DNA from 2 places in the Gordonia sp. 11cp genome. Region 1 is predicted to be linked to the other one. Evidence: predicted binding sites of a transcription regulator. Region 1 holds the regulator's gene; the other holds the start of a gene.
The links. Region 1 encodes HspR, which represses chaperone genes until heat shock. Its sites were predicted from a motif close to ANNTGAGTNNNNNNNACTCANNT; they were not measured.
Positions count from the first base shown of each region.

Region 2: a site for HspR is predicted at 3,010-3,032, ahead of clpB (ATP-dependent chaperone ClpB). Genes of this name have one in related genera too.

Region 1 covers NZ_CM173437.1:1,001,689-1,012,807, reverse strand. The annotation lists gene AC3B6C_RS04335 (TetR/AcrR family transcriptional regulator) at 1-573, opposite strand, end outside; gene AC3B6C_RS04330 (DUF4242 domain-containing protein) at 675-1,202, shown strand; gene AC3B6C_RS04325 (acyl-CoA dehydrogenase family protein) at 1,208-2,242, shown strand; gene AC3B6C_RS04320 (ABC transporter ATP-binding protein) at 2,218-2,952, shown strand; gene AC3B6C_RS04315 (ABC transporter substrate-binding protein) at 2,949-4,112, shown strand; gene AC3B6C_RS04310 (ABC transporter permease) at 4,109-4,897, shown strand; gene dnaK (molecular chaperone DnaK) at 5,264-7,108, shown strand; gene grpE (nucleotide exchange factor GrpE) at 7,105-7,737, shown strand; gene dnaJ (molecular chaperone DnaJ) at 7,847-9,046, shown strand; gene AC3B6C_RS04290 (heat shock protein transcriptional repressor HspR) at 9,050-9,448, shown strand; gene AC3B6C_RS04285 (SRPBCC family protein) at 9,552-10,019, shown strand; gene AC3B6C_RS04280 (hypothetical protein) at 10,033-11,118, shown strand.
Region 2 covers NZ_CM173437.1:762,960-774,078, forward strand. The annotation lists gene AC3B6C_RS03180 (HNH endonuclease signature motif containing protein) at 1-291, shown strand, start outside; gene clpB (ATP-dependent chaperone ClpB) at 388-2,940, opposite strand; gene AC3B6C_RS03190 (glucose-6-phosphate dehydrogenase) at 3,098-4,540, shown strand; gene AC3B6C_RS03195 (glycoside hydrolase family 15 protein) at 4,615-6,510, opposite strand; gene AC3B6C_RS03200 (cytochrome P450) at 6,662-7,900, shown strand; gene AC3B6C_RS03205 (TerD family protein) at 8,056-9,351, shown strand; gene AC3B6C_RS03210 (DUF427 domain-containing protein) at 9,386-10,162, opposite strand; gene AC3B6C_RS03215 (ABC transporter substrate-binding protein) at 10,271-11,119, opposite strand, start outside.

The DNA.
Region 1 (11,119 bases):
CTCCACCAACTGCTTTCCGGTCTCGATGGGGGCGGTGGATCGGGCCATCTTCGACCCCGACAGCGCGCCGTCGTAGACCACCTGGATCTGCCGCGCGATCACGTCGGGTTCGGGAGCGCCGAGTGCGCGCAGGTTGTCGCTCAAGGTGAAGAGCAGCCACGCCCGGTGCGCGGCGATGGGTGGTAGGTCGGTGTCGGGGAACTCGGTCGCGGCGTTGGCGTACTGGCAGCCCCGGAAGTTGCGGGTCGGGGCACCGGCGATGGCGAGGTCGAAGAACGCGAGGATGCGTTCGCGGGGGCCGGCAAGGGTCTTGGTGGCCTCGAGCCATCGGTTTTGATCAGCCTGATCCAAATGGTCGAGGTAGGCGACCACGAGCCCGTCCTTGGAGCCGTATGCGGAGTAGAGGCTGGCCTTGGCGACCCCGGACTCGCGCAGGATCTGATCTATGCCCACTGATCTGATCCCTTGTGCCGCAAAGAGTTCGGATGCAACGGCAAGGAGTCGTTCGGCCGGGGTGTTCTTCCCGGTCGCGTTCGACGCGCGCCGGGCGCTCGCTTGGGCGGGAGTGCTCACGTCGCCAAGCGTAGACCACGATCCGACATAGACAGACCGGTCTGTCTATGCCAGGGTCGGTGCGGTCACCAGCGGGCACACCGACGCAGAAAGGCTCACCCATGGCGCTCTTCCTCTACGAACTCGAACCTGCCGACAAAGATGCGGGCAAGGTCGAGGAACTCATCAAGGGGCTCGACGCGCACCTGCGGACCGCGGGTGGCGAACTGATCGAGACACAGGTGACCGAAGGTGCCGGCCGACTGTTCGTGATCGCGGAGTTCGAGGGGTGCCGCGCCGCGGGACTCGACGAGGTCGAGGCGTTCAAGGGACTCGTCGCCGCCGGACCGGACGAGGTCCGGCTCGTCGGCGCGGATCTGGAGGAGCTGAAGAAGGCACGCCCGACCGCCGGCTACCTCGTCGAGTGGGACATCCCCGAAGCCATCGACATGGACACCTACCTCGCCCGCAAGAAGGCCAACTCCCCGAAATACGCCGACGTCCCCGAGGTCAGCTTCCTGCGAACCTACGTCCGCGAGGACACCGACAAGTGCCTGTGCTTCTACGACGCCCCGGACGAGGCGGCGGTCCGTCACGCCCGCGAGGTCGTCTCGACCCCGGTGGATCGCCTCCACCGTCTGCAGGGCTGAACGGCATGGTGCCGACGCTGACCGGTGAGCTCGACGAGGTGGTCGCCTCCGTGGCCGATCGCGCCCGCGACCTCGACGTCGGGCACACCGACACCCGGGTCGACATCACCGCGGCCGGTGCGGCCGGTCTCCTGGGGAGGGGAGTGGTCGACGGTTCGCTCGCGTCGATGATCGAGGTCATCGAACGTGTGTCGTCGGTGAGTCTGTCGGCCGGGTTCTCGCTGTGGGCGCAGCGGATGACGATCGAATACGTGGCTCGGTCACCGGAGCCGTTGCGGGAGAAGCATCTTGCGTCCCTACTCAGCGGTGAGCGGATCGGTGTCACGGCAATGGCGGCGGGTCTGAAGCAGGTTGCCGGGCTCGGCGAGGTGCCCATCACCGGGCGTCGCGGCCGAGCAGGTGTCGTCGCGAGCGGACCCATCCGCTGGGCGTCGAACGTCTACGACGAGTCGCTCATCGTGCTGCCGGTGCGTACCGAGGACACGACTCTCGTCGCGGTCGTCGACGCGGATGCGGCCGGCGTCGACATCCGTTCCGCGCCGGACCTGATCGGGCTCGGGTCGACCGCATCGACGTCTCTCGAACTCGCCGACGTGACGATCCCGGACGACAACGTGATCTCCGCCGACCTGACCGCGTTCGTCCGGGGGATTCGACCGGTCTTCCTGTTGCTGCAGTGTGCGTTCTGCAGCGGAGCGATCGGTGCCGCCCTCGACGGCGCCGCCGAGTCGCTGGCCGGCGTCAACGAGGTGTTCCGTCCCGAGTTCGACGAGCGAACGGCCGAATTCGACTCGATACGTTCGCGTCTCGCGGTGTACGCCGCCGAGCCGACGACACCGTCGCCGGCCGATCTGATCCGGTTGCGCCTCGATGCCGCCCGAACCGCGGTCGCGGCCTCCCGGCTCGAGGCGACCGTGTGCGGCGGTGCGGGTTATGCGACCGGAACCGCCACCAACCGGCGTTTTCGGGAGACAGCTTTCATCCCCATCCAATCACCTTCGGAAGGACAGCTGCGGTGGGAACTCGCGCAGTTCGAATAACCGGTGGCCGGAAGGCCTTTCGTGGCACGACGGTGCTGTCGGGAATCGACCTCACGGTCGACGACGGCGAGTTCGTCGCCGTTCTCGGGCGCAGCGGCAGCGGAAAGACCACACTTCTGCGTGTGCTCGCCGGTCTCGAGACGCTGGATTCGGGAAGCCTGGAGTGGCAGGACGAATCGGGCGGGGAGCGGCCACACACGGGGGTGGTCTTTCAACGCGCCCTGCTGATGCCGTGGCTGACCGTCGAAGAGAACATCCGGTTCGGCCGACGATTCGCCGCCCACCGTGCGTCGTTCGAGAACGAGTACGCGCTCGGCCTGTTGCGTCGGTTCGGGCTCGACGGTCTCGCCGACCGGTACCCCGATCAGCTGTCGGGCGGTCAGGCGCAGCGAGTGGCGATCATTCGTGCGGCGGCGATCCGGCCCCGGCTGCTCCTGCTCGACGAACCGTTCAGCGCACTGGATCCGGCCGTGCGCGGTGAGTTGCGGGGTTGGCTGGCAGAACTGGCCGGTGAACTGGGGATCACCGTCGTCCTCGTGACCCACGACGTCGACGAGGCGCTCGAACTCGCCGACCGGATCGTCCTGCTGTCCGAGACCGGACGTATCGGCGGGGAATGGGGCACCGGCTCGGGCGTCGATCGAACCGATTCGGAGCGGCGCGCGGAGATCCTGATGCACTTCGGCCGACAGGTGGGGCAGCAGGTGTGAACGCGCCCATCTCACGCCGACTCCTCCTCGCCGGGGTCGGTGGTCTCACCGTGGCGGGCGGCATCGGAGGCGTCGTCGGCCTCGGCCGGGCCGCGACGGAAGCGCCGCCGGGCGCCTCCGATGCGCTGCGGGTCGGTTACCTCCCCATCACCGATGCGGCGCCGCTCCTCGTCGCACATGCCGCCGGACTCTACGACCCGTCTGCGGTGAGTTCGACGAAGCCGGTGCTGTTCCGGAGCTGGTCCTCCCTGGCGGAGGCCTTCGTGACGCGCAAGGTCGACGTCGTCCATCTGCTGATGCCGATGGCGGTGGCACTTCGGTACGCGATGAAGAGCCCGGTGCAGGTGCTGGGCTGGAATCACACCAACGGATCGGCGCTGACCGTGGCGCCCGACGTCGTCGACCTCGAGCAGCTCGCCGGCGCGCAGGTGGCCATTCCGGCGTGGTGGTCGATCCACAACATCATCCTGCAGCGGATGCTGCGCACCCATGGATTGCGACCGGTCATCCGTACCGGGGCATCGCGTGGCGACAAGACCGTCGAACTGGTCGTGATGAGTCCCTCGGACATGGTGCCGGCGCTGGCCAACGGATCGATCGGCGGCTACGTCGTCGCCGATCCGTTCAACGCGATGGCCCAGGTGCGTGGGATCGGCCGCATCCACACCTTCCTCGGCGACGTCTGGCGCCAGCACGCGTGCTGCGCGCTCCTCGTCCACCAGTCGGCCATCGACGAACGCCCGGCCGCGGTGCAATCCCTCGCCGACTCCGTGGTCGCGGCCCAGCATCACATCGACCTCGACCGTCCCCGGGCCGCTGTGGAACTCGCCGGCGGGTACCTCCCGCAGCCGAAACCGGCCATCGCCAAGGCGCTGACCTACGACCCGGCCGACTTCGCCGTGAGCAACGCCGACTGGCAACCGCAGCGACTCGGATTCCAGCCGTTCCCGTTCGCGAGTTTCACCGAGCGGCTCGTCACCGAGATGGACAACACCCTCGTCGACGGCGATCGCCGATTCCTCGCGCGCCTCGACCCGGCAACCGTCCATGCCGACCTCGTCGACGATCGATTCATCCGTAGCGCCATCGGATTCCGTGGTGGCGCAGCCGCTCTCGGACTACCCGCCGACCTCACGAGAACCGAACAGGTGACGTCATGACGCTGCTGACCCAGGACGAGACCGCGACGGCCCCGCGCCGGCGATCCGGTTCTGCCCTCGCCCCGCCGCTGGTCGCGATCGCGGTGCTGGTCGCGATCTGGTGGGCGACGACGACAGTCGTCCCCGCCGAGGACTCCCTCGCCCGCCAGTTCGCTCCCCAGCAGGTGTTCCCGGCGATGTGGGAACTCCTCGACCGCGGGGTGTTGCTGCCCGACATCGGACTGAGCCTGTGGCGGTTGCTGATCGGCCTGCTGATCGCGGTCGTGCTGGGCCTCCCGCTGGGCCTGCTGATCGGTCTGAGTCTCACCGCGGAGCGCGCCGCGAATCCGATCGTCGCCTTCTTGCGGATGATCTCGCCGCTGTCGTGGGCTCCGGTCGCGGTGATGGTGTTCGGCATCGGCAACGAACCGGTCATCTTCCTGATCGCGATCGCGGCGATCTGGCCGATCGTCATCAACACGGCCGCCGGGGTGAAGTCGATCGACCCCGGCCTCGTCGAGGTCGCGCGATCGTTCCATGCCACCCGTACCGAAGTCCTCACGGCCGTGGTGATCCCCGCGATCCGCGGCAACGTGCAGACCGGTGTCCGCGTGGCACTCGGGATCGCCTGGGTGGTCCTGGTACCCGCTGAGATGCTCGGCGTGCGCTCGGGCCTCGGCTACCAGATCCTCAACGCCCGCGATCAGCTGGCCTACGACCAGGTCGCCGCCCTGATCGTCGTGATCGGCATCCTGGGCTTCCTGCTCGACGCGGCAGCCCGCTTGTTGCTCACCCGACGACGGTGAGCGCTGGTCCGCGACGCCGGTCACCTGGGTAGTTCCTGGTGTGAGCGGTTGATGATCCGTATGACGGTGTGCCCGGAATCCGGGCACACCGTCATACGCATCTGTGGTCTCGCCGGGACTGAGCGGCATCCGCTCAACTTTTTTCGACGACCCGGGAACAATCCGCCGATGAGGCCCGTTACACACTTCGAGAAACCTGAGTGATGTGGACTCAAGTAGGTTTGACTCGGACCCACTTTTTCAGTAGGACATGAGTCGGACGCACTGAAGTCCGGTCCCGCAGAGTTTCGCCACGACATCCCCGCGGTCGCGAGACCTCGGGACAAGGACTCGGGTGCACACCCACAAACTAGGAGGAAGCCAAACATGTCTCGTGCTGTTGGAATCGACCTCGGTACCACCAACTCGGTGGTCGCCGTGCTCGAAGGCGGCGAAGCCGCCGTCATCGCCAACGCCGAAGGCGCGCGGACCACACCGTCGGTGGTCGCGTTCGCGCGTAACGGCGAGGTGCTGGTCGGTCAGCCCGCGAAGAACCAGGCGGTCACCAACGTCGACCGCACCATCCGCTCCGTCAAGCGCCACATGGGCGAAGGCGACTGGACCGTCGAGATCGACGACAAGAAGTACACCCCGCAGGAGATCAGCGCGCGCACGCTCATGAAGCTCAAGCGCGACGCCGAGTCGTACCTGGGTGAGGACGTCACCGACGCCGTCATCACGGTTCCCGCGTACTTCAACGACTCCCAGCGTCAGGCCACCAAGGAAGCCGGCCAGATCGCCGGCCTCAACGTGCTCCGCATCGTCAACGAGCCGACCGCGGCCGCCCTGGCCTACGGGCTCGACAAGGGGGAGAAGGAGCAGACCATCCTGGTCTTCGACCTCGGTGGCGGTACCTTCGACGTCTCGCTGCTCGAAATCGGCGACGGTGTCGTCGAGGTCCGCGCGACCTCCGGTGACAACCACCTCGGTGGTGACGACTGGGATCAGCGCGTCGTCGATTGGCTCGTGGAGAAGTTCAAGAGCCAGAACGGCATCGACCTGACCAAGGACAAGATGGCCCTGCAGCGTCTGCGTGAGGCCGCCGAGAAGGCCAAGATCGAGCTCTCGAGCTCGCAGAGCACCTCGATCAACCTGCCCTACATCACCGTCGACGCCGACAAGAACCCGCTGTTCCTCGACGAGCAGCTCTCGCGCAGCGAGTTCCAGAAGATCACCTCTGATCTGCTGGAGCGCACCCGCGCACCGTTCCAGGCCGTCATCAAGGATGCGGGCATCTCCGTCGGCGACATCGACCATGTCGTGCTCGTCGGTGGTTCGACCCGTATGCCGGCCGTCACCGACCTGGTGAAGGAACTGACCGGTGGCCGCGAGCCCAACAAGGGCGTCAACCCGGACGAGGTCGTCGCCGTCGGCGCCGCACTGCAGGCCGGTGTGCTCCGCGGTGAGGTCAAGGACGTGCTGCTGCTCGACGTCACCCCGCTCTCCCTCGGCATCGAGACCAAGGGCGGCGTGATGCACAAGCTGATCGAGCGCAACACCACGATCCCGACCAAGCGGTCGGAGACCTACACCACGGCCGAGGACAACCAGCCGTCGGTGCAGATCCAGGTCTATCAGGGTGAGCGCGAGATCGCCTCGCACAACAAGCTGCTGGGCAGCTTCGAGCTCGGCGGCATCGCCCCGGCACCGCAGGGTGTCCCGCAGATCGAGGTGACCTTCGACATCGACGCCAACGGCATCGTGCACGTCACCGCGAAGGACAAGGGCACCGGCAAGGAGAACTCCATCCGCATCCAGGACGGTTCCGGCCTGAGCAAGGACGAGATCGACCGCATGATCAAGGACGCGGAGGCCCACGCCGACGAGGACCGCAAGCGCCGCGAGGAGGCCGAGACCCGCAACCAGGCGGAGTCGCTCGTCCACCAGACCGAGAAGTTCCTCAAGGAGAACGAGGACAAGGTCCCGGCGGAGGTCAAGGAGAAGGTCGAGGCAGCCGTCTCCAACGCGCAGGAAGCGTTGAAGGGCACCGACACCGCCGCGATCAAGACCGCGATCGAGAAGCTGTCGGAGGAGTCGCAGGCCCTCGGCCAGGCGATCTACGCCAACGCCGCGGCAGAGTCCCCCAACGGTGAGGCTGCCGGCGCCGACAGCGATCCCGACGTCGTCGACGCCGAGGTCGTCGACGACGCTGACACCAAGGAGAACAAGTGACCGCAGGATCCCATTCGACGAATGGGTCCGGCGAGGAGCCGGTGACGGTGACCGACCGTCGTCGCATCGACCCGGAAACGGGTGAGGTGCGCGACGAGCCGGCCGCCGGACCCGGCCCGGCCGACGCCGGACCGGTCGTCGACGAGTCACAGGTCGGCGAGGAGCAGGCCGACGCCGCACCCGACGAACCGGATGCACGCGTCGCCGAACTGACGGCCGACCTCCAGCGTGAACGCGCCCAGTTCGCCAACTTCCGACGGCGTGCCGCCGAGGAGAAGCAGGGCTCGGTCGCCTACGGCAAGCAGATCCTGATCGACAAGCTGCTGCCGGTCATCGACGACCTCGACCGTGCCCGCGAGCACGGCGATCTCGACAGCGGGCCGCTGCGTTCGGTCGCCGACAAGCTGGCCGGTGTGCTGGCCGCCGAAGGTCTCGTGGCCTTCGGTGCGTCGGGTGACGAGTTCGATCCCGAACTCCACGAAGCCGTGCAGCACGACGGCACCGGAGCACATCCGGTGATCGGATCGGTGTACCGATGCGGCTACCGCCTGGGCGAGAAGGTGATCCGCACCGCGATGGTGACGGTCACCGATCCCGCTCCCGCGGGTGACCAGACCGGTGCACAATAGAGCGAACACCGATCCCTGAGGTGCGAGGAGCGCAGACCGCGAACCTCGCACCTCAGGTTCTTCGCAAGACATTCATCCAGACAACAGAACTCAAAGGAGGTGACGTCTGGTGGCACCACAACGTGAGTGGTTAGAACACGACTTCTACAAGGACCTGGGCGTTGCTTCTGACGCTTCGGCTGAAGAGATCAAGAAGGCCTATCGCAAGCTCGCGCGCGAGCTGCATCCGGATGCCAATCCGGGTGACACCGCGGCCGAGGAGCGCTTCAAGCGGGTGTCCGAAGCCCACAGCGTGCTCGGCGACTCCGAGAAGCGCAAGGAATACGACGAGACACGCGCCATGTTCGCCGGCGGACGATTCCGCGGCGGCGGCAACGGCTTCCCGGGCGGATTCCCCGGCGGCGGAACGACCTACACCACCGGCGGTAACGACTTCGACCTCGGCGATCTGTTCGGCGGGGCGCAGACCGGCGGCGGCGGGGGCGGTTTCGGCGACATCTTCGACGGACTGTTCAACCGCGGCGGCGGAACGCAACGTACTTCGACGGCGAGCCGTCCGCGTCGCGGCAAAGACCTCGAGACCGAGACGACGCTCTCGTTCTCCGATGCCGCGCTCGGCACGACCGTCCCCCTGCGGGTGACCAGCCCGTCCCCCTGCACCACCTGCCACGGTTCGGGCGCCAAGCCCGGAACGAGTCCGCGTGTGTGCGCGAACTGCAACGGTTCGGGCTTCGTGAGCCGCAACCAGGGCGCGTTCGGTTTCAGTGAGCCCTGCCAGGACTGCCAGGGCACCGGTTCGCGGATCGACGATCCGTGCACCGACTGCGACGGAAGCGGAGTGAAGGTCCGCGCACGCACCATCAACGTGCGGATTCCCGCCGGCGTCGAGGACGGACAACGCATCCGGCTCGCCGGACAGGGCGAGGCCGGGCGGCGTGGGGCCCCATCGGGCGACCTGTACGTCGTCGTCCACGTGACCCCGCACAAGCAGTTCACCCGCAGCGGCAACGACCTTCGGGTGCAGTTGCCGGTTCGGATCTCCGAACTCGTTCTCGGAGCGACTGTCTCGGTCCCGACACTCGAGGGCTCGGTCGGGGTGAAGATCCCGCCGAACACCACCGACGGCCGCACCCTGCGGGTGCGTGGTCGCGGTGTGCCCAAGCGGTCCGGCGGTGCGGGCGACCTGCTCGTCACCGTGAAGGTCGCGGTGCCGAACAAACTCGACGAGGCCGCGGTCGAGGCGATGCGCGCCTACGATCAGGCCGAGCGGGCAAGCGGTTTCGACCCGCGGGCGGACTGGGGGCGATGAGTGATGGCCGGTCAGAAGAACTTCGACGCCGACGGCGCGACCTTTCTGATCTCGGTCGCCGCCGAACTCGCCGGCATGCACGCGCAGACCCTGCGGACCTATGACCGTCTGGGGCTGGTCACGCCGCAGCGGACGAGTGGTGGCGGTCGCCGCTACTCGTCCCGAGACGTCGAACTCCTGCGGGAGATCCAGCGTCTCTCGCAGGAGGAGGGCGTCAACCTCGCGGGCATCAAGCGCATCATCGACCTGAGCAATCAGGTGGAGGCTCTCCAGCACCGGGTTCGCGAGCTCACCGACGAGGTGCAGGCGTCGCGGACCCGCCGCGGTGGCGAACTCGTCCCGGTGCCGCGCACCAACGCCCTGGTCGTATGGCAGCCGCGACGTAAGCGCACCACCGACTGACTCATCACACCCTCGCCGGGCCCGACATCCGATCGGGCCCGGCGTCGTGGCGTCCGGGCGCAGTTTTCGACGCGAGCCGGTCGACGTGCGTAACGTTGACCGCATGGCTTCTGAACCCGTCACCACCGTCGACTCCGGTCCCCACAAGGTCTCGCGTCGGGTGGTGGTGAACGCCCCGGCCGCCGATGTGTTCGCGCTCGTGTCGAACCCCCATCGCCATCCCGAACTCGACGGCTCCGGCACGGTGCGCGACACCCCCGTCAGCGGGCCCGAGACATTGACCCGCGGCGCGCGTTTCAGCGTCGGGATGAAGCAGTTCGGTGTGCCGTACAAGATCACCTCGACCGTCACCGACTTCGAACCCGACCGGGTCGTCGAGTGGCAGCATCCGATGGGCCACCGCTGGCGGTGGGAGCTCGAATCGACCTCGCCGACCACCACCGCCGTCACCGAGACGTTCGACTACTCGACACTCCGGGTGCCGAAGGTCATGGAACTCATCGGCTACGACAATAAGAACGGCAAGGGGATCGAGGGCACGCTCCGGGCGCTGGCGGCCCGGTTCGCCTGAACCCCGGCCGCAGATGGACTCCTCCGCCGGCTCGCCGGCTCAGCCCGTCGTCGTCCTCGGCATCGTCGGGGCGCCCGGCCAGGCCATCGGTCTCGCGCGCAAACTCGTCGATGACGGCCTGACCGAACACGTCCAGACGACGTTCCCGGGCGCCCGATGGCAGATCGAACTCGTCGAGGCCGGACTCGTGCAGCCGCCGGCCGGCGACGCCGAGATCGTCGATGCCACGAGAGACCTTCTGCTCGAACGTGAATGGGACCTGGTGGTCCACCTGACCGACCTTCCGCTGCACGTCGGCAAACGCCCGGTCGTGGCGCATGCCAACGCCGTGCACGGCGTCGCGGTCCTCTCGGTGCCCGCGCTCGGCGCGACCGGCGTGCGACAGCGGACCCGCGCGATCATCACCGGACTCGTCGGGCAACTCCTCGGCGCCGACGCCGACGACCTCCGCGAACACCAGAAGTCGCCGGCGCGATCGGCGTTGCGCCACCGCGTTCGTCAGCTGGGGACCGACGTCGACGACGAGGGCACCGCCTTCACCGCGCGCGTCCTGACGGGCAACCTGCGCCTGCTCACCGGCATGGTGCGGGCCAACCGCCCGTGGCGTCTCGCACTCGGCCTCACCCGCGCGCTCACCGGAGCGATCGCGGCCGGGGTCTTCGCGTTGGTGACCGCCGACATCTGGCTGCTCGCAGACACTTTCGGCGGGATTCGACTCACCGGTGTCGCGCTCGGATCCATCATCGCCATCACCGCGACGCTGATCATCGGTGCCGACCTCTGGGAACGCGGCAGCTCTCGACAGACGCGAGAACAGGTGGCGCTGTTCAACATCGTCACCGTGATCACCGTGGCCCTCGGTGTCGCAGCCCTCTACGCGGCACTGTTCGTGCTGTCCGCGCTCGGCGCGATGTGCCTCGTGGTGCCGGAGGTGTTCAGTTCGACCCTCGGACACCCGGCCGGCTTCACCGACTATCTGGAGGTCGCCTGGCTGACCTGCTCACTCGCGACCGTCGGAGGAGCCCTGGGGGCGGGCCTGGAAACCGACGAGGCGGTCCGCGTCGCCGCCTACACCCAGCACGCCGCCGAGCCGATCTGAG
Region 2 (11,119 bases), 240 kb from region 1:
AAACTCAACGCCGAACCCGGCGCACCACCCAACCCCGAACACATCAACCGCCGACCCGACATACCCCGGCGATTCGCAGAACATCTGAACACCGTGCGCGACGAGATCCACGGACCACCAACCCGGCCCGGCGATCAAGCACGCTCGGAGAAGCCACACCACCAAGACCCGCGCCGCTCATGGTTGACAACCAGCCACGTCATCGACGTCCGACCACCCCGACCCGGACCACCCCCACCCCGACCCTCCCTCGTCGAAGCGCACCTGATGACGCTCCTGGCCACCCACTGAACCGCGCCCCCACATCGACGATCACCCACCGACGACAAAGGGACCCATCCCGAAGGATGGGTCCCCTGTCTTGCGATGAACTCTGTCGAGCTGAACTCAGCCGAGTACCAACGACTCGCCATCGGCACTGACGTTGACCGGCACCACGTCACCGTCGCGGATGTCTCCGGCGAGCAGTTGCCTCGCGAGCTGGTCACCGATGGCCTGCTGCACCAGGCGGCGCAGCGGACGGGCGCCGTACAGCGGGTCGAATCCCCGTGCGCCCAGCCATTCCTTGGCCTTGGTCGACACCTCGAGGTCGAGGCGGCGCTGCGCGAGCCGCTTCTTGAGCTGGCCGAGCTGGATGTCGACGATCGACACCAGCTCCTCCGGGCTCAGGGCGTCGAAGATCACGACGTCGTCGAGACGGTTGATGAACTCGGGCTTGAACGCCGAGCGCACGGCCATCATGACGTGGTCCTTGTCGCCGCCCGCGCCGAGGTTGGAGGTCAGGATCAGGATGGTGTTGCGGAAGTCCACCGTCCGGCCCTGTCCGTCGGTCAGGCGGCCCTCGTCCAGCACCTGCAGCAGCACGTCGAAGACGTCCGGATGGGCCTTCTCGATCTCGTCAAACAGGACCACCGTGTACGGACGACGCCGCACCGCCTCGGTCAGCTGACCACCGGCCTCGTACCCGACATAGCCGGGCGGAGCGCCGACGAGCCTTGCCACGCTGTGCTTCTCGCCGTACTCGCTCATATCGATGCGGACCATGGCCCGCTCGTCGTCGAACAGGAACTCGGCGAGCGCCTTGGCGAGCTCGGTCTTGCCGACGCCGGTGGGGCCGAGGAACATGAACGAGCCCAGCGGCCTGTTCGGGTCGGCGACGCCTGCGCGTGCACGACGCACCGCGTCGGACACCGCCTGCACCGCGTCCTTCTGGCCGATGACCCGGTGTCCCAGTTCCTCTTCCATACGCAGCAGCTTGGCGGTCTCGCCCTCGAGCATGCGTCCGGCCGGGATTCCGGTCCACGCCGACACGACCTGCGCCACGTCGTCGGGGCCGACCTCCTCCTGTAGCATCACGTCCTGCGAGGGATCGGTGCCGGTCTTCTCGATCGCGGCCTCGAGTTCCTTCTCCAGGCCGGGGATCTTGCCGTACCGCAGTTCGGCTGCGCGCCCGAGATCACCGTCACGCTCGGCCCGATCGGCCTCGCCGCGAAGCCGTTCCAGCTCCTCCTTGAGGTCGCGAACCGCGTCGATCGCGGTCTTCTCCGACTGCCACCGGGCGGAGAGCTCATTGAGCTTCTCCTTCTGGTCGGCCAGTTCGGCGCGCAGCTTCTCGAGCCGGTCCTTCGACGCCGCGTCGGTCTCCTTCTGCAAGGCGACCTCCTCGACCTCGAGCCGACGGACGATCCGCTCGACCTCGTCGATCTCGACGGGGCGCGAGTCGATCTCCATCCGCAACCGCGACGCGGCCTCGTCGACGAGGTCGATGGCCTTGTCGGGCAGGAACCGCGACGTGATGTAGCGATCGGAAAGCGTTGCAGCGGCGACCAATGCGGAGTCGGTGATGCGCACACCATGGTGCACCTCGTACCGGTCCTTGAGGCCGCGGAGGATGCCGATGGCATCTTCGACCGACGGCTCGCCGACGTACACCTGCTGGAACCGACGCTCGAGTGCGGCATCCTTCTCGATGTACTTGCGGTACTCCTCGAGGGTCGTGGCACCGACCAGCCGCAGCTCACCACGGGCGAGCATCGGCTTGATCATGTTGCCCGCGTCCATCGCGGAATCGCCTGTCGCACCGGCGCCGACGATCGTGTGCAGCTCGTCGATGAAGGTGATGACCTGGCCGGCCGATCCCTTGATCTCATCGAGCACGGCCTTGAGGCGTTCCTCGAACTCACCGCGGTACTTGGCACCGGCGACCATCGAACCCATGTCGAGGGAGATGACTGTCTTGCCGCGCAACGACTCCGGCACGTCGCCGGCGACGATGCGCTGGGCGAGTCCTTCGACGATGGCGGTCTTGCCGACACCGGGTTCACCGATGAGAACCGGGTTGTTCTTGGTCCGACGGCTGAGGACCTGCACGACGCGCCGGATCTCGGTGTCGCGGCCGATGACCGGGTCGAGCTTGCCCTCGCGGGCGGCCGCGGTCAGGTCGGTCGAGTACTTCTCGAGAGCCTGGTAGGTCGATTCGGGGTCCTCAGAGGTGACCCGCGCACTGCCTCGCACGGCGACGAACGCCTCGCGCAGGGCCTGCGGAGTCGCACCGAGGTTGTGCAGCAGTTTGGCGACATCGGAGTCACCGGTCGCCAGACCGACGACGACGTGCTCGGTCGAGACGTACTCGTCGTCGAGCTCGCCGGCCAGTTGCTGGGCAGCGGTGACGGCCGCGATCGATTCGCGGGATAGTTGAGGCGTCGAGCTGGCGCCGGATACCGTCGGCATGCGATCGACCAGAGCCTGGGCCTGCGCACGAACGCTCGACGGGTCCACGCCCACTGCCTTGAGCAGCGGCGACGCGATGCCGTCGGACTGATCGAGCAGTGCCACGAGGATGTGGGCCGGTCGCACGTCGGGGTTGCCAGCACTGGCCGCCGCCTGCACAGCAGAGCTCAATGCTTGCTGCGTCTTGGTGGTGGGGGTGAAGCTGTCCACTCGCGTGCACCTTTCTCTTTAGTCCAACAGGCTCAAGTATGAGCCCTACGAGGTCTGTAACGCCACTAGAGTTGAGTGCATTCCGCTCAGGTCTACTAGATTTGTGATCTAGAACACTATCCGTGCCGCCGCGTCGTCGACCGGCAGTATTGAATGCATGACCGCAGACAGCTCCGCCCGGGAGAACGCGACACAGTCCGACGCCCCTGCCGCCACGGACGCGGCAGTGATCTTCGTTCTCTTCGGGTCGACCGGCGACCTCGCCAAGCGGATGGTCCTGCCCTCGCTGTTCGAACTCCACCGTCGCGGCCTGCTCCCGGACGGGTGGCAGCTCGTCGGCAACGGCCGGGGCGACCGCACTGACGACGAGTTCCGGCAGCACGTGAAGGACGCGATCGAGGAATTCGGTTCGGACGCGTCGGTGTCCTCGGACGAATGGGCCTCGTTCGCCGAGACCATTCGATTTGCCGGCGGCGGGTTCACCGCCGACGACCCCGGCCGCCTGCTGGAGGTGATCGACGCCGGCCGAGACGCCATCGGCGGCACGGCCCAGCTGGTCCACTATCTCGCCCTCCCGCCGACCACCTTCGTCGACTACACGGAAGCGATCGCCGCGCACGGTCTCGCGAAGAACTCGCGCGTCGTCTACGAGAAGCCGTTCGGTACGTCACCCGACGGATTCCGGACCCTCGACGAGGCGGTCCACGAATCCCTCGACGAGGACCAGATCTACCGGATCGACCATTTCCTGGGGAAGGAGAGCACCCAGAACCTGCACGTGCTGCGTTTCGCCAACGGCCTGTTCGCCGGGGTGTGGAACCGCGAGCACGTGGAGGAGGTCCAGATCGACGTCCCGGAAACCCTCGACATCGCCGACCGCGCCGCGTTCTACGACGCCACCGGGGCATTCCTGGACATGATCGTCACGCACCTGTTCCAGGTGGCGGCCGAAGTCGCGATGGAACCTCCGGTCTCGCTCGGCGCCGAGGACCTGCTCGGCGCCCGGGAGTCGGTCATCGCCGCCTTCCGGCCGCTCGACCCCGCCGAGGTGGTCTTCGGTCAATACGAGGGCTACCGCGACACCGAGGGCATCCCCGACGACTCCACCACCGAGACGTTCGCGGCGGTACGCCTGTGGGTCGACACCGACCGCTGGCACGGTGTCCCGTTCCTGCTCCGTACCGGCAAGATGCTCGACCACAGCGCGCAACGCCTCAGCCTGGTCTTCCGCGCCCCCGCCGACGGTCCGCTGACCGACACTCCGACCGACGGCACCGTGCTGACCTTCGACCTGGCCGGCGACGGTGCCATCGATCTCGCCGTCACGATCAAGGAACCGGGTTCGGGGACCGACCTGTCCGTCGCGCACATGACCGAGAAGCTCGACGAGGTGGCCGACGGATTGTCGCCTTATGCACGACTGATCGTCGATGTGCTGCGCGGTGACCGGTCGCTGTTCACCCGGCCCGACGGCCTCGCACATGTCTGGGAGGTCGCGGCACCGGTACTGACGAATCCGCCTGCACCGCAACCATATCCGGCAGGGTCGACCGGCCCCGCGGCCGCCGGCGACCTGTGCGGCGGGTCCGGCTGGATCTGAGGACGAGAGTCAGATCCGGTTGCGGTTTTTCCCGGTTGCCGGGATAAACCGCAACCGGATCCGCGGCACCTGCATCAATCACCAAGCTGCCGATCGAGGTTGATGGCCGCGCTGATCAGCGCTAGGTGGGTGAACGCCTGCGGCATGTTGCCCAGTTGTTCTCCGGTCAGACCCACCTGCTCGGCGTACAGGCCGAGGTGGTTGGCGTGGGTGAACATCTTCTCGAGCGCGAGACGCGCGTCGCCCAGACGGCCGGTCCGGGTGAGCGCCTCGACGTACCAGAACGAGCACAGCGAGAAAGTGCCCTCGGATCCGTCGATGCCGTCGTGCCCGCCGTCGGTGTCGTACCGGAACACCAGGGAGTCGCTCACCAGTTCTTCCTCGATCCGCTGGAGAGTGCTGAGGAACCGATCGTCGGTGGGCGACAACAACTTCACGGCGGGGATCAGCAACAGTGCCGCGTCCAGGCGGTCGGAATCGAGGGTCTGGACGAACGCTCCCACCTCGGCGTTCCAACCCCGCTCCATGATCTGTACGAAGATGTCGTCGCGGGCCTTCATCCAACCGGCGACGTCACCGGGCAGTCCGCGCTGACGGCTCATCCGGATCATCCGCTCCAGCGCCACCCACGACATCACGCGCGAGTAGACGTAGTCCTGCGGCTTGCTGCGCACCTCCCAGATGCTCTGGTCCGGGCGATCCCAGTTGTCGACGAGCCAGCCGGCCACCGTGCACAGATGTGTCCACGATCCATAGGAGATGCCCGGTCCGTACTTGTTGTACAGGTACACCGAGTCGATGAGTTCGCCGTAGATGTCGAGCTGGAGTTGATCAGCGGCGGCGTTCCCGATCAGCACCGGCGAGGTCTGCCGGTAACCCTCCCAATGATCGAGCTCGGTCTCGGCCGGTGGTGGATCGCCGTCGAGCGTGTACATCAATCGCAGCGGCCCCAGATCTCCCGACACGTCAGCGCCGTCGTCGAATCGGCAGGTCAGCCAGTCCATGAACGCACTCGCTTCGTCGGTGAACCCCAGCCTGAGCAACGCGTAGAGCGTGAACGCCGCGTCGCGGATCCACACATAGCGGTAGTCCCAGTTCCGTTCGCCACCGATCTCTTCGGGAAGTGCGGCGGTGACCGCGGACACCACCGCCCCGGATGGTTCATGCGTCAGCAGTTTGAGTGTGAGCGCCGACCGATGCACCATCTCCCGCCATCGGCCGGTGTAGGAGGACCGAGAGACCCAGTCCTGCCAGAACGCGACGGTCGCGGCGACGACCGCGGGAGAACTGTCGTGGTCGAGTAGTTCCGGCCCGATGGGGTCGGGAGCGAGGACGAACGTGACGCATTCGCCGGTCTCGACGGTGAAGTCGGCCAGCGCATCCCGGTCGTCGACCGTGTCGACGCTGACGGTCGAGACGAGATGCAGCACCAGGTCGTCGGTCTCGAAGCGAACCCGGGATTCGTCCTCGACGACGAGGGAATGCTCCGCACGGCCGTAGTCGAACCGCGGCGCGACCGTCACGCGGAACCGGACGGAACCCCGCACACAGGAGATCCGACGGATGATCCGCGTTCGGTGGTCGGGATCGTGTGGTCTGGCGATCGGCATCAGGTCCTGCACCTCGGCGACTCCGTCCTCGCTCAGGAAGCGGGTGACGAGCACGTTGGAGTCCGGAAGGTAGAACTGCCGGGTGGTGACATCACCGTCGACCGGTTCCACCATCCAGGCGCCGCCCCGGTGCGCATCGAGCAACGAGCCGAACACGCTCGGCGAGTCGAACCGCGGACAGCAGAACCAGTCGATCCGCCCGTCGACTCCCACGACGGCCGCGGTGCGGAGGTCACCGATGACACCGTGGTCGGCGATCGGCAGATAGTCGCCGGTGGAGTCGGCAGTCGTCGCGCCGTCGCAGCGGGAAGTCGGGGTGGCGTCCTCGCCGGATTCGGTCGCGGTGCTCATGGCCGCCATTCGGCGCGTGACCCGTCCCGGATGGGCCGGCGTGAAGCGATCATGTTCGCCAATCCGCCGACCCCGAACACGCCGATATCGGACACTCGGTGCGAGGAGCACCTCTCGACGGAAGGAAGCATCGGTGGCGACAAGCAGTGCGGGCACGAGCATGACCGACGACGCCGCCAGCGTCTTCGCCGACGCCAAGGCCTACACCGACGAGCCGCGACTGCATGCCGCGATGGCGTACCTGCGTGCGCACGATCCGGTGCCGCGCGTCGACCACGGTCCGTACCGGCCGTTCTACGCCATCACCAGGCACGCCGACATCATGGACATCGAGCGCGCCAACAACCTGTGGCTCAGTGAACCGCGACCGGTGCTGACCACCGCGGCCGCCGAGGACGCCGCACGAGCGCAGCTCGAATCCGGTGCGGGACTGCGCACCTTGATCCACATGGACGACCCTCATCACCGCAAGGTCCGCGCGATCGGCGCCGACTGGTTCCGACCGAAGGCCCTGCGGGATCTGCAGTCGCGCGTCGACGAACTCGCCGAGCGCTACGTCGACCGGATGCGCGACATCGGCCCGGAGTGCGACTTCGTCGAGGAGATCGCGGTCGGTTTCCCGCTGTACGTCATCCTCTCGCTGCTGGGTCTCCCCGAAGCGGACTTTCCGCGGATGCACCAGCTCACACAGGAGATGTTCGGTGCCGACGACGCCGAGTACCGGCGAGGGGCAACCCTCGAGGAGCGAATGGCGACACTCCTGGACTTCTTCGCCTACTTCGGCAAGCTGACCGACTCCCGGCGCGCTCACCCGACCGAGGACCTCGCGTCGGCCATCGCCAACGGCCTCGTCGACGGCGAGCCCCTCTCCGACGTGGACACCGCGTCGTACTACGTGATCGTGGCGAGCGCCGGGCACGACACCACCAAGGACGCGATCTCCGGTGGGCTACGGGCGCTGATCGAGAATCCCGGTGAACTCGAACGTCTCCGACGCGGACCCGAACTCATCGGCACCGCGGTCGAGGAGATGATCCGATGGACCACGCCGGTCAAGGAATTCATGCGCACCGCGGCCGAGGACACCTCGGTGCGGGGTGTCCCCATCGCCAAGGGTGAATCCGTCTATCTCGCCTACACATCGGGCAACCGGGACGAAGAGGTCTTCGACGATCCGCACACCTTCGACGTCGGCCGCTTCCCCAACAAACACCTGTCGTTCGGTTACGGCGTCCACTTCTGCCTCGGCGCCGCACTGGCTCGAATGGAGATGAGGAGCTTCTTCGCCGAGTTGATCCCGCGGCTCGACACCATCGAACCGGCTGGAAAGCCCGAGCTGGCCGCAACCGTCTTCGTGGGTGGACTCAAGCACCTGCCGGTCCGTTACTCGCTGCGCTGATCGAGCCGAATGTCATTCGGTTGGCTGACAATCCTAGTGGCAGCTGTCATTTCGTGAACCGACGGGGTCGGATGTCCGTCGGCTGGCTGCGTGGTCCCCGACAGCGCCCCCGCATATCATTGGCCCGCCCCATCGCCACCTTTCGAGGAGTACCTGTGGACGAGCTCACCAAGGGCTCCAAGACCGCCCTGAGCACGACCGCGCACCTCGTCGAGGTGCACAGCGGTTCGCCCGACGACGTCGACCTCATCGCAGTGCTCCTGACCGCGGGGCACAAGGTCCGCACGGACGACGACCTGATCTTCTTCAACAATCCCAGCTCCTCCGGAGTCCGGTTGCAGGGCTCGAGTTCTTGTGTCGTCGACTTGCCGTCGGCGCCCCCGGACGTCGACCGGATAGTCGTTGCGGCAAGTACCGAGGCACAGCGGAAGACTGTCGAACAGATCGGCCCGCTGACGGTGACCATCTCGGGTTCGGGCACATGGGCGTTCACCCCACCGGACCCGGGCCCCGAGACAGTTCTCCAGTTGGTGGCGTTCTATCGCCGGGACGGAGATTGGAAGCTGGACGCGATCGGACAGGGTTACCGCGAGGGGTTGGCCGCCTTCGCCACCGACTTCGGAATCGTGGTCGACGACGCGCCGAACCAGCAGACTGCACAGATCGCGACGCCGGCCCCTCCGACACCTGCCGCCCAACCGGCGCCGGAAGCACGATCACCGATCAACATGTCCAAGGTCAAGGTCTCGATCACGAAGGACTCGACGGAAAAGACCGCGTCCATCGACCTTCGCAAAGGATCCTCGGATTGGGTTCTCACCGTCGGCCTCGAGTGGGACGGGCGCGGCGCCGTGTACGAGGCCGACGGTCGGGTCAAGCAGTACGGCCAGGGAGACCTCGACGTGTACTTCTTCTGCCGCGACGAGGTCGCGCACAAGTATGTGGTCATCAGCGGCGAGCAGGGCCACCGTGGCGACCTACGCAGTTGGCCCTTCATCGAGCACCACGGGGACAGCCGCGGTCCAGGACGAGGGAACAAGCCCGCCGTCGAGCAGGTCACGGTGCTACCGAAGGAGAACGGCGATCTCCTCGTCAATGTGTACCAATCCGTCGACAACGGGGCCGGTGCGATCGACAAGTTCGGCAGGCCGCGGGTGGCGATCCGATACGGACGACCGGGCAAGAACGGCCTACCCGAGCCGGACAGCGACGAGATCCTCGTCCATGTCGGCAACAGCAAGAACTCGTTCTGGGCAACGGTTGCACACATCGATGTGCAGGACGGTGTGCTGAAGGTCGACGGGACGACCCGCTACAGCAAATTCTTCTCCGAGCGGATGCCCACTCTCGACCGCACCGGGAAGTGGGTGCGCAGTGCCAAGGAGGCACCGACCGGACGCAGCAAGAAGGCGAACGGCTCGGGGCTGGACCGCTACCACGGAGAGCTGTGACGGCACTCGGGAAACCCCGGACAGCAGAACGGTTTCAGTTCTCGACGGTCAGTTCCACCCGCTCGTCGTAGAAGCAGATGAGGTCCCGCACTGGCTCGGCGTCGATCAGCGGATCGGTGTAGGTCCACGCCACGTCGGGCACGACGTCGTCGCCGACGATCGCCGAGAAGTAGCTCGCCTCACCCTTGTACGCGCACACCGTGACGGTGTCCGACGGGACGAGCAGGTCCATCCGGACATCCTCGCGCGGAAGGTAATGACGGGGCGGCAGATGGGTTTCGAGTAACAGCGTCGGGCGTCGACTCTCCGCCAGGACCGTGTCGCCCACCGTCACCACAACATGCCGGTTGGTGTCGAGACAGTCGATGCGCTGGAACGGATCGTGTGGATGACCGATCGCCGTCTGGTCCTCCTCCCGCCACTCGTCGAAAGCCGACCAGTCCAGCAGGACGTGATCGGCGAGGTCCGGGTCCTGCGGCCGAAACCCGGCGCCGCGCAGTGTCCGTCCGCCGGCCTGGAGGTCGTAGACCGTGCCGGTCGTGGTGTGGAGCGCGAACGGATCGTCGGGCGTCAGGATCGACGCATGTTCGGCGGCAGCGTCGGTCTGCTGTGGATTGTCGAGTCGCGCAACAACATCGGAAGCGGGTACGGCGTAGCACCCGACCACTCGATGTGGCTCCCAGACCTGGAGGGCCGTCGCCGAGTCGACGACGACCTGCCCGTCGACCATAGCGCGCACCCGCCGGCGCATGTCCGCCCAGCGCAGCGAACCGAGCTGGGACATCGTGAGTTCGTCCATCGACGTGGCCATGGTCCGATCGTCCTCCGATCACGCCGCGCGCGCCAGCGCTCCTGTGGCGTCGGCGCACGGCGTGATCTTTCGGTGCTTTCGGATTGAAGGGAGGGCGCCTCGATGGTGTCAGGTCCCGGACTTGTTGCCGTTCTCGTCGGCGTCGGGCGCATAGGTCCCGTTCGAGTAGGGGTTGTACTCGTTCGTGAACAGCGTCTTGGCGTCGATGCCCGGTTTCAGTTCGCCCAGCCGGACGGCCTCGTCGATCCAGACCGTGAACTCGTTGGGATCGATCACCCCGCCCGGGGTCGGCACGCCCGCGCTCTTCCACTGTTTCACGAAGTCGGTGTTCTCGTTCCGTCCACGCCCCTCGATGATCTCGACGAACTCGGCCACGACCTCCTCGCGCGGATGCAACTGGGCCCACCGCAGTGCCCGGGCGTACCCCTGGACGAAATCGGCGACGGCCGCCTTGTTCTTCTCGACGAAGTCGCGCCGCAAGACCGTGCTGGAGATCGCGAGATCGCCGATCAGGCTGGTGTCTCGGAAGATCTCGTGGAGTCCACCGGAATGTAGGGCCACGTCCTTGAAGATGGTGCCCAGGTTGCCTGCATCGATCTGGCCGGATCGCAGGGCCTGCTCGGTGTTGATCGGCGGGACCACCGTCAGCTGGACCGATTTGATCTCTTTGTCTGTCAGTCCTTCTCGGTGCAGCCACTCGACGATCGCATACTCGTGGTACGCACCGAGCGTGTTGATTCCGACCTTCTTGCCTATCAGATCCCGGGCCGTCCTGATCCCACTGCCCTCCAGGGAGTAGTAACCATGGAAGGTGTCGCCATCCGAGCCGACGTCGGAGATCACCGATACGATCGGAGCTCCGGCGTCCTGCAATTTGGCGACGGATCCGTTGAAGGCCCCGCCGATCTCGATCTCCCCGGTCGCGACGGACTGGATGTCCTGCGGTCCGCTGGTCGT